2 linked regions of the Neorhizobium galegae bv. orientalis str. HAMBI 540 genome follow. The protein of the gene in region 1 interacts with the protein of each later gene in a pairwise test. Links are inferred from orthologs where the notes say so. Each region holds a gene or a part of one and is shown in the gene's direction. Other genes may lie near its edges. The genes, in order: grpE and RG540_RS02325.

The links.
Region 2: the proteins of grpE (region 1) and RG540_RS02325 interact in binary tests that used the Escherichia coli proteins (3 or more experiments, as listed by UniProt). The link is inferred for Neorhizobium galegae bv. orientalis str. HAMBI 540 from one-to-one orthologs.

Annotation. Positions count from the first base shown.
Region 1 is NZ_HG938353.1:4,505-11,098, forward strand. What follows is about bases 1,526-4,489. They hold grpE (nucleotide exchange factor GrpE), read left to right. Parts: upstream 1,526-2,668; coding sequence 2,669-3,310; downstream 3,311-4,489. Other genes in these bases: hrcA (heat-inducible transcriptional repressor HrcA), read left to right, coding at 1,526-2,551; ptsN (PTS IIA-like nitrogen regulatory protein PtsN), read right to left, coding at 3,513-3,977; hpf (ribosome hibernation-promoting factor, HPF/YfiA family), read right to left, coding at 4,055-4,489. In the rest of the region: rdgB (RdgB/HAM1 family non-canonical purine NTP pyrophosphatase), read right to left, coding at 1-144; RG540_RS00030 (VOC family protein), read right to left, coding at 153-560; rph (ribonuclease PH), read right to left, coding at 579-1,295; more of hrcA, read left to right, coding at 1,472-1,525; more of hpf, read right to left, coding at 4,490-4,630; rpoN (RNA polymerase factor sigma-54), read right to left, coding at 4,879-6,435. UniProt on the Escherichia coli protein: Participates actively in the response to hyperosmotic and heat shock by preventing the aggregation of stress-denatured proteins, in association with DnaK and GrpE. It is the nucleotide exchange factor for DnaK and may function as a thermosensor.
Region 2 is NZ_HG938353.1:485,117-491,635, reverse strand. Bases 487-3,375 are described here. They hold RG540_RS02325 (Nramp family divalent metal transporter), read left to right. Parts: upstream 487-1,205; coding sequence 1,206-2,546; downstream 2,547-3,375. Other genes in these bases: RG540_RS02320 (tRNA1(Val) (adenine(37)-N6)-methyltransferase), read right to left, coding at 2,515-3,315; RG540_RS32220 (hypothetical protein), read right to left, coding at 996-1,175; RG540_RS02330 (S49 family peptidase), read right to left, coding at 487-1,039. Also shown: RG540_RS02335 (hypothetical protein), read right to left, coding at 1-145; more of RG540_RS02330, read right to left, coding at 173-486; RG540_RS02315 (putative signal transducing protein), read right to left, coding at 3,640-3,861; RG540_RS02310 (polyprenyl synthetase family protein), read left to right, coding at 3,968-4,984; RG540_RS02305 (tetratricopeptide repeat protein), read left to right, coding at 5,148-6,519. UniProt on the Escherichia coli protein: H(+)-stimulated, divalent metal cation uptake system. Involved in manganese and iron uptake. Can also transport cadmium, cobalt, zinc and to a lesser extent nickel and copper. Involved in response to reactive oxygen.

The DNA of each region.
Region 1 (6,594 bases):
GCCCGTCTCGTCCGGCTCTTCGAATTGCAGTTCGGCGGCGGATTTGGCCGAGAAACCGAAGGGGCCGATCAATTCGGCGATTTCGCGGATCTTTCCGGCATTGTGGCTGGCGACGACGATCGTCTTGGTATCGAGCTTGCGCATGATAATTCCTATTCGATATTCCAGAGCCTGGGCTCTGCGCATTCCAGGCTGTTGCCGGCCGGATCGCGGAAATAGATTGAGCGGGCACCGTTCGGCCAGCGGAAATCGCTTTCGATGGCAATCCCTGCCTTGTTGAGCTTTTCCCTGATCAAGTCAATCGCGTCGCCGGTCATGCGAAAGCAGATATGCCCCGGTCCCATCGAGCCATGTGGCGGTACGGGTAGCGAATCGGCGGGCGGTGGCTTGATCGTCTCAGCCGGATTGAAGATCAGCAGGATGCCCGGCCCACAACGAAAGAACACATGTCTGGTGCCGGCGCGCCGCACCTTCTCTAGGCCGAGAATGCCGCCGTAAAATGCTTCGGCGGCATCGAGATCAGCGGCGTAGAGCGCGGTTTCGAGAATGCCTTCAATCAAACCGCACCTCTTTCAGGTTCAGGCAATCGCCTGCTTCTGCATCGCCACCAGTTCCTGGGTACCGTCCTGAGCGAGCGCCAGCAGCTTCAGGAACTCTTCCTGGCTGAAGGGCTTGCCTTCCGCCGTGCCCTGCACCTCGACGATTCCGCCGGAACCGGTCATGACGAAATTGGCGTCCGTCTCGGCAGCCGAATCCTCGATATAGTCGAGGTCGATTACCGGCTGGCCGGCAAAGATGCCGCAGGAGATCGCCGCGACATGGTCCTTGAGCACCTTGTCGACCTTGGTCATCGAGCGGGCTTCCATCCACTTCAGGCAGTCGTAGAGCGCAATCCAGCCACCGGTGATCGAAGCGGTGCGCGTGCCGCCATCCGCCTGGATGACGTCGCAGTCGATGGTGATCTGCTTTTCGCCGAGTGCTTCGAGATCGATGACGGCGCGCAAGGACCGACCGATCAGGCGCTGGATTTCCTGGGTGCGGCCGCCCTGCTTGCCGGCGGCGGCTTCGCGCTTCATGCGGTCGCCGGTAGCGCGCGGCAGCATGCCGTATTCGGCGGTGACCCAGCCCTTGCCGCTGTTGCGCAGCCACGGCGGCGTCTTTTCTTCGAGGCTCGCGGTGCAGAGCACATGCGTGTCGCCGAACTTGACGAGGCAGGAACCTTCCGCGTGCTTGGAGAAATTGCGCTCGAACGAGACCTTGCGCATCTGGTTCAACTGTCTGCCTGAAGGCCGCATGTTTCACTCCCTGGATTTCTGTTTCCGCCTTCTACGGCCCCGGCCAAGCTTTTGCAAAGAAAAAGCCCTAATGAGTGTACGAGCGAATGATCGTGGCTGGCGCAATTTTCCCTTTGGAGAAGGCGCGTCGAATGACTATATTTTATCGAATGATCAACGGAACGGTGAAGGTCTAGATGGGATTTTCGGCATCGACGGGTAGGGACAGCGGCTCTGTGCTCGATGACCGTTCGCGCGAAATTTTCCGCCGCATCGTGGAAAGCTACCTGGAAAACGGTGAGCCGCTGGGCTCCCGCAATCTTTCGCGGTTGCTGCCCATCTCTTTGTCACCGGCTTCGGTGCGCAATGTGATGAGCGATCTTGAAGAACTCGGCCTCATCTATTCCCCGCATATCAGCGCTGGCCGCCTGCCGACCCAGTCAGGGCTCCGGTTTTTCGTCGACGCCTTCATGCAGGTCGGAGACCTGTCTGCCGAGGAGCGTGCCAACATCGACCGGCAGATCCGCCCGGCCGACCGCGACCAGCCGATGGAAAGCCTGATGGCGGAGGCAAGCCGCATGCTCTCGGGCGTCTCGCGCGGCGCCGGCATCGTCATCACCACCAAGAGCGATCCCGTCCTCAAGCATGTTGAGTTTATCCGCCTCGAGCCGACCAAGGCGCTCGCCGTGCTGGTCGGTGATCACAATCAGGTCGAAAACCGTATCATCGAGCTGCCCGCCGGCGTGACGTCGTCGCAGTTGACCGAAGCGGCCAATTTCCTCAATGCCCACCTGAGTGGCCAGACCTTGCCGGAACTGCGCGGCCAGCTGAAGACCCTCAAGGACCAGGTTCAGGGAGAGCTTTATGCGCTCTCGCACGAACTGGTCGAGCGCGGTCTTGCGGTCTGGTCCGGCGACAGCGAGGAAGGCAAACCGACCCAGCTCATCGTCCGCGGCCGCGCCAATTTGCTTGAAGGCCTGGCGGATGTCGCGGATCTCGATCGTTTGCGGCTGCTTTTCGATGATCTCGAAAAGAAGGACAGCCTGATCGAGATTCTCGATCTCGCAGAAAAAGGGCCGGGCGTCCGGATCTTCATTGGCTCTGAAAACAAGCTGTTTTCCCTCTCTGGCTCCTCGCTCATCGTGGCGCCCTATCGTGACGGCGAGGACCGGATCGTCGGTGCCGTCGGTGTCATCGGGCCGACGCGGCTCAACTATTCCCGTATCGTGCCGATGGTGGACTACACCGCGCAGCTGCTTGCCAGGCTGTCGCGCTGAATTTTGCGGCCGGACCGCCCAAGTTTCCCAGCAAGCCTTGATTTTTCCACCTTAAACCTCGATATCGGGCACAAATCCAAGCCCGTAAATCGAAGCCAAGAATAACCGGAGACCGTCATGACCGACGAAACCAACAAGAACGGACCTGACGCAACTGCCGCGGAGAACACTGCGGAAGCCGTAGCATCTGCTCTTGAGGACGCGGCCAACCAGAAGAATGCCGAGGCGCCTGCCGCCGAACCTGATCCGCTGGAATTGCTGAAGGCCGAAAACAACGAGCTGCGCGACCGTTTCCTGCGGCTTGCCGCCGAGATGGATAACCTGCGCCGCCGCACCGAACGCGAAATCAAGGACGCTAAGTCCTACGCCGCCGCCGGCTTTGCGCGCGACATGCTCGCCGTTTCGGACAACCTGCGCCGGGCGCTGGACGCCGTGCCGACCGAAATGCGCGCCACGGCAGATGCCTCGCTGACCACGCTCCTGGAGGGCGTCGAGATGACTGAACGCTCGATGCTGTCCGCTCTGGAGCGCCACGGCGTGAAGAAGATCGATGCTGAAGGCCAGAAGTTTGATCCGAACTTCCACCAGGCGATGTTCGAAATCCCGAACCCTGCCGTCCCGAACAATACTGTCGTCCAGGTCGTTCAGGCCGGCTTCACGATCGGCGAACGCGTCCTGCGCCCCGCCATGGTGGGTGTCGCAAAAGGTGGTCCGAAGTCGGAAGCTTCGGCAGAAACCGCCGGTGAGAAGAGCGCCTGAAGCCTTTGAGGAGCAGGGGTAAAGCCTGCTCCTCATTTTACGCCGGCCGGTCCCCGTTGATGTTTCATCGTCTGATTGTCGATTGTTCTGATCGGTCGAGTTTTCGCGCGTAACCCCTGCAAAATACGGCTCAAAAACAAAACCGCCCGGCGCTTTGACAGCGGCCGGGCAGTTTGTTTCGTCCCCACGAATGCATATGCCGTCAGGCGGCGTGGTTGGCTTGTTCCTCGTTGAGGAATGCGTAGATCGCCGAAGCGGAATCGGTCTTGCGCAGCTTGGCGACGAGATCCTGGTCGCGCAACACGCGGGCAATACGCGACAGGGCCTTCAGGTGGTCGGCGCCGGCGCCTTCGGGCGCGAGCAGCAGGAACACCAGATCGACCGGCTCGTCGTCGAGCGCTTCGAAATCGACCGGGGCTTCAAGGCGCGCGAAAATACCCTTGATCGACGAGATGCTGTTGAGCTTGCCGTGCGGGATGGCGATGCCGTGGCCGACGCCGGTGGAGCCGAGCCTTTCGCGCTGCAGGATGATGTCGAAGATTTCTCGTTCACTCACGCCCGTCAACTTGGAAGCCTTGACCGCCAGCTCCTGCAATAGCTGCTTTTTGGAGTTTACCTTTAGGGCAGGAATAATCGCATCTTGCTGCAGCAAATCTGCCAATGCCATTCTCTTCATCCTTCGTGCCGCAAGAGCTTGTGCCCTAGGCGAAGGGGAGCGCCGTCTCCGACGCTCTCCCCAAGTTGTTAGTTCTTGATATTGGTGGAATCGATCCAGCCAATATTGCCGTCATTGCGGCGGTACACAATGTTCAGATGTTCCTTGCCGGGGCTACGGAACAGAAGAACAGGCTCGTCTGTCATATCAAGTGCCATGACGGCGCTTGCGACCGTCATCGTCTTCAACTGCTTCGAACTTTCCGCGACGATGGTCGGCGCGAAATCCTCGGGCACTTCCTCCCCTTCATCCGGTACGCTGTCCATAACAGTGTAGGCAACTTCCGCATAACCATTCACATGGTTGCCGGCATGATGATCCTTGAGCCGCCGCTTGTAGCGGCGCAGACGTTTTTCGATCCGCTGTGCTGCGGCGTCGAAACTGATCTGCGGATCATTCGCCTCGCCAGCCGCATGCAGGACGATCCCGGTATCGAGATGCACCTTGCAGTCGGCAGAAAAGCGCGAACCAGCCTTTTCCACGATGACTTGGCCTGAATAGCCTCCGTCGAAGTATTTTGTAATCGCTTCTCCGATTTGGTCCTCGATCCTTTGACGGAACGAATCGCCAATTTCCATATGCTTACCGGATACACGCACACTCATGGAGTTCTTCCTTCTTGTCGTGACTTGCGTGTTCCAGTCTACGCCAAGCCGTCCCCGCATCCAAGCCGTTCACATGCGACTGGGCCAAATTGCTGCAATCGATGCCTGTCTGGATAATGGGATACGTTTCGTGCCATGTCCCGTGCAGTTGCGGCGGGCTTCTAGCGCCCGATGTTTTAAATGTCAACGGCAGCGGGCCTCGGGATTTCTACGTAGGCCTGTGGAAACCCGGGTGTTTCGCCGGTTTCTCAGAACGCCGCGACCCCGGCGATCGCGCGCTTTTCGCGACGGCGCTGGACGGAAGAAGGAATGTTCATCGCCTCGCGGTACTTCGCGACGGTCCGGCGCGCGAGCTCGACCCCGCCGCGTTTCAGGCTGACGACGATATCGTCGTCGGAGAGCACCGTCTCAGGCGTTTCCTGGGCGATCAGCAGGCGAATCCGATGGCGCACGGCCTCCGCCGAATGGCTGTCGCCGCCTTCTTCCGCCGAGCCGATCGACACTGTGAAGAAATATTTGAGCTCGAACAGCCCCCGCGGCGTCAGCATGTATTTGTTGGAGGTGACGCGGCTGACCGTCGATTCATGCATCTTGATCGCTTCGGCGACGGTCTTGAGGTTGAGCGGGCGCAGGTGATCGACGCCGTGGATCAGGAAGGCATCCTGTTGCCGGACGATTTCGGCCGCCACCTTCATGATCGTCTTGGCCCGCTGGTCGAGGCTGCGCGTCAGCCAATTGGCATTCTGCATGCATTCGGAAAGAAAGTTGTGGTCGTCCCCGTTTTTCGGGCAGTGCTTGGACACCGTCTGGAAATAGCTGTGGTTTACCAGGACACGCGGCAGGGTGTCCGGATTGAGCTCGACCACCCAGCTGCCGTCGGGCGCTGCGCGCACGACGATATCCGGCGAAATCGTCTCAGACATGCCGCGCTCGAAGCCGGCGCCGGGCTTGGGGTTGAGGCAGCGGATTTCTGCCAGCATGTCGATGAGGTCTTCGTCGTCGACGCCGCAGATCTTTCGAAGCGAGGCGAAGTCGCGTTTGCCCAGCAGATCCAGATGTCTGATCAGCGCATCCATGGCCGGGTCGAGTCGGTCCTTTTCCCGAAGCTGGATTGCCAGACATTCGCTGAGCGATCGCGCGAAGACGCCCGGCGGATCGAGCGTCTGCAGCGAGCGGAGGATGGCTTCTACATTCTCGACGCTTCTGCCCAGGCGGGCGGCAATCTCCTCGATGTCGCCGAGCATATAACCGGCCTCGTCCAGCTGATCAACGAGATGTTGGGCAATCAGGCGGTTGGCCGCATCGATGATCAGGAAAGGGATCTGCTGGTTCAGGTGGTCGCGCAGCGTCACCTGACCGGCGACGAAATCATCCAGATCGTAGTCTTCGCCAGACTCGCCGCCCGGCATCGATTTCCATTGGCTGAGCAGCTCCGGCGCATCGGCGCGCCGCGCCGGACCATCGTCGGGAAAGACGTTCTCGAAGCCCGTGTCGAGCCCTTCGCCGAGCCTTTCGGCGCTGATGGAAGAGGACCCCTCGTACCAGCCGCTATCGACTTCGGCCACTGCCGAACTCTCGCGGTCTTCAGTCGGGGCAAAGTCGTCGGCGCTGTCGAAGCCTGTTTCCGCGTCGTTTTCGCTCTCGTTTGACGTAATTTCGAGCAGCGGGTTCTTTTCGACTTCCTGGGCGATGAACTGGTTGAGTTCGAAATGCGTCATCTGCAGCAGCTGGATGGATTGCATCAGCTGCGGCGTCATCACCAGCGATTGGGTTTGGCGTAGGAAAAGATTAGCGGATAAACCCATGGCGGACGCGAAACTCCCGTGCAATCCCCTTGAACCACCCGGTCATGGATGGCGGACGCTCGCTTTCGGCCAAGCCTCCACAAGGCCAAATTTGCATCTGGCACAAGAATTGCTTTTTTGAAAGATTTGGTCAAGCGCTGCAGTGCGGGAAAGTAAATT
Region 2 (6,519 bases), 480 kb from region 1 along the record:
GCTCCAAGGTACCGATCGCGCCGGTCTGGCGTTCCTTTTGTTCGCGGCGGGTGCGCGATGACAGTCTTTCGGCGTCCTTGATGAACTTCTTGTAGAGCATCCAGCCTCCGCCGATGACGATGATCAGAAATAAAAGCTGCGCCATTTCCCCTCTCGCGCTATCCTGACGACCTTAAAGGCCGTAGCGGCTCCACATTGCCTTTTCTTCCAGGCTCGCCGCAAGTCCCGTGACTGCGCCCGCGGCGATTTCTCCGGCCTTGCCCTCCCCGAAGACGACGCCGGGCACGCGGCGGCCGAACAGGGTGCGGGCGCTGCCGATCAGTTCCAGCCTGGTATCCTTGCCGTAACGGCGCTTGAGGACTTCGCGCATGTCGCCGAGGCTGTCGATCAGGCCGAGTTCGAGGCCGCGCAACCCGCTCCAGAACAGACCCGAAAAGATCGTCGCATCGTCCGCCAGCCGCTCTCCACGGCGCATCTTGACCATCTCGATGAAGACTTTGTGGATTTCGAGCTGCAGCGCCTTCAGGTATTCGATGTCGCCTTCCTTTTCCGGCTGAAAGGGATCGAGGATCACCTTGTTCTCGCCGGCGGTATAGACGCGGCGCTCGATGCCGATCTTGCGCAGCAGTTCCGGAAAGCCGAAACCGCCGGAAACGACACCGATCGAGCCGACGATGGAGGTGGGATCGGCAAAGATCTCGTCGCCCGCAAGCGCGATCATGTAGCCGCCGGAGGCCGCGACGTCCTCGACGAAGACCAGGACCTTCTTGTCCTTTTCTTCCGCAAGCGAGCGGATGCGCTGGAAGATCAGGCGCGACTGGACCGGCGAGCCGCCCGGCGAATTGATCGAGATTGCGACGACCGGGGCATCTTTCTTCGAGAAGGCCTTGTCGAGCATCGGCGCCACACCGGCCAGGTTGAGGCTCTGCTTGAACTGGCTGCCGCCGGCCATGATCGCTCCGTGAAGCCGGACGACGGGAATCGTCAGCCCCTTCTTACGGAATCGTTTCGGCATCAACCTCTTCAAAAACCCGGCCATTTCTTTTCCTTCTGTCGCGTTCGGCTCTGCCAAAGCATGTATGTGACGGAATTTCAAACGCAATGGCTGCGCCACTTAAAGCAGGATTTTGATTTTCCAGTTGCGAATGACTTGCATTATCATTCCAATAAGGCATTATCTCCTCACGAACGGAGATAAGGTGAAGATGGACGTCTTAAGTTCAAAGCAGGACAGCGGCTGGCGGAACAAACGGGGGGAGGCATCGCTTTCCGACGTCCATCGAAGCATCAATATTTCGAGTTCCGGATCGCGGTGGCGGCGGCTCGCCGCCTTTGCGGGTCCGGGTTACCTAGTCGCGGTCGGTTATATGGACCCCGGCAACTGGGCAACCTCGCTCGCCGGCGGTTCGAAGTTCGGCTATGCGCTGCTCGCGGTGGCGCTGCTGTCCAACCTGATGGCGATCGTGCTGCAATCGCTCTGTGCCCGTCTTGCCATCGCATCGGGCCGGGATCTGGCGCAGGCCTGCCGCGACGCGTTTCCGAAATGGGTTTCCATTCCGCTCTGGGCACTTGCCGAGATCGCCATCATCGCCACGGACATCGCCGAGGTGATCGGCACCGCGATCGGCCTCAACCTGATCTTCGGCATCCCGCTCGAACTCGGCGTGCTGATCACCGCTCTCGACGTCTTCATCATCCTTTACTTGCAGAAGATGGGTTTCCGCTGGGTCGAAGCCTTCATCATCACTCTGCTCGGCGTCATCGCCGTGTGCTTCGCGATCCAGATCTTCCTTGCCGATCCGCAATGGGGCGGTGTCATCCGCGGCTTCTTCCCGACCACCGAGATCGTCACCAATCCGGAGATGCTCTATCTGGCGCTCGGCATCCTCGGCGCGACCGTCATGCCGCATAACCTCTACCTGCATTCCGGCATCGTGCAGACCCGCAACTATGGCCATACCCTGCCGGAAAAGAAGGAAGCGCTGACCTTTGCGACGATCGACTCCACCGTCGCACTCTGCTTCGCCCTCTTGATCAATGCCTCGATCCTGATCCTCGCGGCAGCCGCCTTCAACAGCACCGGGCGAACGGAAGTGGCCGAGCTTGGCGAAGCCCATTCGCTGCTCGCACCGCTGCTCGGGCTGGCTATCGCGCCGACGCTGTTCGGCATCGCGCTGCTCTGCTGCGGTCTGAATTCGACGGTGACGGCGACGCTTGCCGGTCAGATCGTCATGGAAGGCTTCCTCAAGATGAAGCTGCAGCCATGGATCCGCCGGCTGATCACCCGGGGGATAGCCATCATCCCGGCCGCGTTCGTGACCATCTGGTACGGCGATGCGGGCACCGCGGAACTGCTGATCCTCACCCAGGTGGTGCTCAGCCTGCAGCTTTCCTTCGCGGTATTCCCGTTGGTCATGTTCACCGCCAGCAAGGCCAAGATGGGCGAACTCGTGGCGCCGATTTGGCTCTCCGGCATTGCCTGGCTGATCGCCGTCGTCATCGCCGGCCTCAACGTCAAGCTGCTCGTGGATTTCGTTTCGGGCTGAGGCGGGCATAGGCGGCCCGGCCATTGTTCAGGTCGTCGACGAAAGCCGAGAAGGCATGGCCATCCGCGCCATGCACGAAAAGCGGCGCCCGGAATGTCAGCCGGGCGCGCGATCCCTTGACGGCGGTGACGAGGATGCGCGTGGCGCTTTCGTCGGGCCGGGGGTGAAGGGCAGTGATTTCCAGCCCGCCGAAACGCCTGCCGCAGGCCTCGATGATCTCAGCGACCGATTGCGGCCGGGCGATCAGCGACAACTGCCCGCCAGGCTTCATGATCGCGCCGGCTGTGCGGATCCAGGCTTCGAACAGGTCTTCCGTCATCGCATGTGCCTCGGCCTTCAGGGCATCCGGCGTCTTGCGGTCGCTGGCATCGTTGAAGGGCGGGTTCATGATCACGTGGTCATGGATCTCGTCCACGAGGCCGGCGGCGAGACGGGGTTTGCCGGTGAGCGTCACGTCGGCTTCCAGCACTTCGACTCGACCGGCCAAGAAAGCGTTTTCCGGAATTTCCAGGGTTTTGCGAGCGTAATCGGCCATCAGCGGCGATTTTTCGATCAGCAGGACTTTTGCACGATCCAGCCTTGAGGCGACCGCAAGGCCCGCGGCACCGGCGCCGGAGCCGAGATCGGCGACGCTGACCGGCTTGTCGGCAGCGACCAGCGAGGCAAGCAGCATCGCATCGACGCCGGAGCGATGGCCTCCGCCCTTCGGCTGCATGACGTGGAAACGGCCGCGATGGAAGGCGTCGATGGTGTGGGTTGGAGTGGTCATCCTTCGCGACACCATTGAGCGCTGGTAGTCGGTAGCCCCCCTCTGCCCTGCCGGGCATCTCCCCCACAGGTGGGGAGATCACAAGCGGCGTGATCATCGCCCTTCCAAATACGGCGTGCCGGAAGAGAGGCCAGATAAAAATGCGCGAGAAGATACGCCGCACGTTGGTGCGCAGAATGAGACGTCAAATTTGAAGCGGCGAGCGTGCGCCCAGCCGATCTCCCCACCCGTGGGGGAGATGCCCGGCAGGGCAGAGGGGGGCGATCCGCGAGAACGCTCAATGCTAAAGCTCCGGAAAAACTGAGGACCGAGGATCCACAAGCATCAAGGCCGCAGCTCCGCTTCCAGCCCCGCGTCCTTCAATATCCGCCGCGCCTCGTCGGCCCGTTCGCTATCCACCATCAGGCGACGTGCCAAAAGCCCGAGCGAGCCTTCGAGCACGCTCATCGACTGGTCGGCGACCATGAAATGGATGCCCGCATCCTTCATCAGACTCTGGGCCAGCGACAGGATCACGATGTCGTTGGTGCGGATGATCTCCAGCATGGCTTGTTTGTTACCCCATTATATCCGGCGGGATGCGATTTGCGCTTGCCGCACTATCAGCCTCTTTCTATTGTCGTTTGAAAGATTTCGATAGGGAGGCCTGACATTGGGCGTCGTCATACCGCTTGAAGAAGGCAAAAACAAACTGGCATCCGTCAAACCGCTGGTGGATCTGACCAAGGCGGACATGGATCGGGTCAACCAGTTGATCCTGTCCAAGGCCGGCTCCGACGTGCAGATGATCCCGGAAGTTGCCAACCACCTGATCTCGTCGGGCGGCAAGCGGCTGCGGCCGATGCTGACGCTCGCCTCCGCCGCCCTGTTCGGCTATCAGGGCGAAGGTCATGTAAAACTCGCGACCAGCGTCGAGTTCATGCACACCGCAACGCTGCTCCATGACGACGTGGTCGACGAAAGCGACCTGCGGCGGGGACGCTCGACCGCGCGGATGATCTGGGGCAACCAGGCAAGCGTTCTGGTCGGTGACTTCCTGCTCGGCCAGGCGTTCCGGATGATGGTCGATGTCGGATCGCTCGAAGCGCTCGACGTGCTGTCAGCCGCGGCTTCTGTGATCGCCGAGGGCGAGGTGCTGCAGCTGTCCGTCGCCAAGAACATGGAAACGACCGAGGACGATTATCTTTCGGTCATCCGCGCCAAGACGGCGGCCCTGTTTGCAGCCGCTGCCGAAGTAGGCCCGATCATCGCCAATGCCGACAAGGCCGGCCGGGGCGCACTGAAATCCTACGGCATGAACCTCGGCCTTGCCTTCCAGCTCGTCGACGATGCGCTCGATTACGGCGGCAAGGCTGCCGATCTCGGCAAGAATGTCGGCGACGATTTCCGCGAGGGCAAGATCACGCTGCCCGTCATCCTCTCCTATCGCCGCGGCACCGAGGCCGAGCGCGCCTTCTGGCGCCAGGCGATCGAGAAGGGCGAAAGCAGCGATGAGAACCTCGAAAAGGCGCTCGGATTGATCAACAAATACGGCGCCCTGAACGACACGATTGGCCGCGCGCTGCATTACGGGACGATCGCCCGCGATGCGCTGGCGCCGCTTCCCGCCTCGCCGCTCAAGGCCGCTCTTCTCGAAGTCATCGACTTCTCGATCCAACGCGTCAACTGACGCTCGGCGTCCGTTGACGAAGGTGTGACCGGCGCCGCCCCCGTGCGGCGCTGGGGATTTCCTTGCGGACCTGCTTCAAAAAAGCCATTCTATCGTGAATCAATAGGGCGAAATTGGCGGCGGTATCTCACCGAATCGCCATGCTCTTACGAAAGGCATCTTTATGCGGCGGAAATCCAGCCTTCTTCTGCTCTCCAGCGCGGCGCTCGCAACCGTCCTCATGTTCGGAACGGTGGCCAATGCGGCGACGGCGGAAGCGAAGCCAGCGGTGAAAGACACCGTGACGTTCGGTCCCGGCAACGTGAAGACGTTTTCCGGCGCCTTTCTGGCGGCCCGCACTGCCGACGTCGACCACGACTACGACACCGCGATCGCGCTTTACCGCAAGGCGCTGGCTTTCGATCCCGCCAACCTGGAAATCCGCGAACGGCTGATGATCTCGCTGCTGCTCAACGGCGATTTCGACCAGGGTCTCACCGAGGCCAATGCGTTGAAGGATGACACCGCCGTCGAGCGGATCACCAAGATCGTCCGCGGCCTCGATGCCCTGCGTGACAAAAAGTTCGACATCGCCAAGAAAGTGCTTGCCTATGAGGGGCCGAACGATCTCGACCGGCTGACCCACCAGCTTCTCTCCGCCTGGGCGGATGTCGGCGCCGGCAAGGGCAAGCAGGCGATGGCCAGCATCAACAACCTCAAGGGACCGCCCTGGTACAAGGTATTCACCGACTACCATCTCGGCGCCATGGCGCTGGTGACCGGGGATATCGGCACTGCACGGCAGCATCTCAACACCGCCGTCACCAACAAAGAAGCCGTCGCCACCGCGCCGGACACGTTTATGCGCGCCGTCATGGCGCTTGCGCGTCTTGAAGCGGCTGCCGGCAACAAGCAGAAGGCGCTCGATGCGATCTCCGTCGGTGACGGCATGGTCTCCAATTATGCGCCGCTGAAAGCGCTCCGCCAGAGCATCGAAAAGGGCGAGAAGCCCCAGCAGCAGGTGAGCAACGCCGCCGAAGGTGCGGCCGGCGTGCTGTTTTCGATCGGTGGCGCGCTGAACCGCCAGGGTGCCGAGGACATGGTCTCGCTCTACCTGCAGATTTCCCACGCGCTCGACGTCAAGAGTGCCGACACGCTGATCCTGCTCGGCGGCATCGCCGAGAAGCTCAAGCAGCCCGATCGCGCCATCAAGTTCTATGCGAGCGTTCCGGCCGATTCGCCGATGCGCCGGATTTCCGAACTGCAGCTCGGCGTGACGCTTTCCGACACCGGCAAGGTGAACGAAGCCAAGCAGCACCTGAAATCGCTGATCGAATCCGATCCGTCGGACATCCGCAGCTACATCGCCTATGGCAGCGTGCTTTCCGACGCCAAGGACTACAAGACCATGGCCGAGACCTACGACAAGGCGGCCGAGGTCATCGGGCCGGTGCCGAAGCCGGGCGACTGGACCATCTTCTTCCAGCGCGGCATCGCCTACGAGCGGCTGAAGAACTGGGAGAAGGCCGAGCCAAGTTTCCGCAAATCGCTGGAAC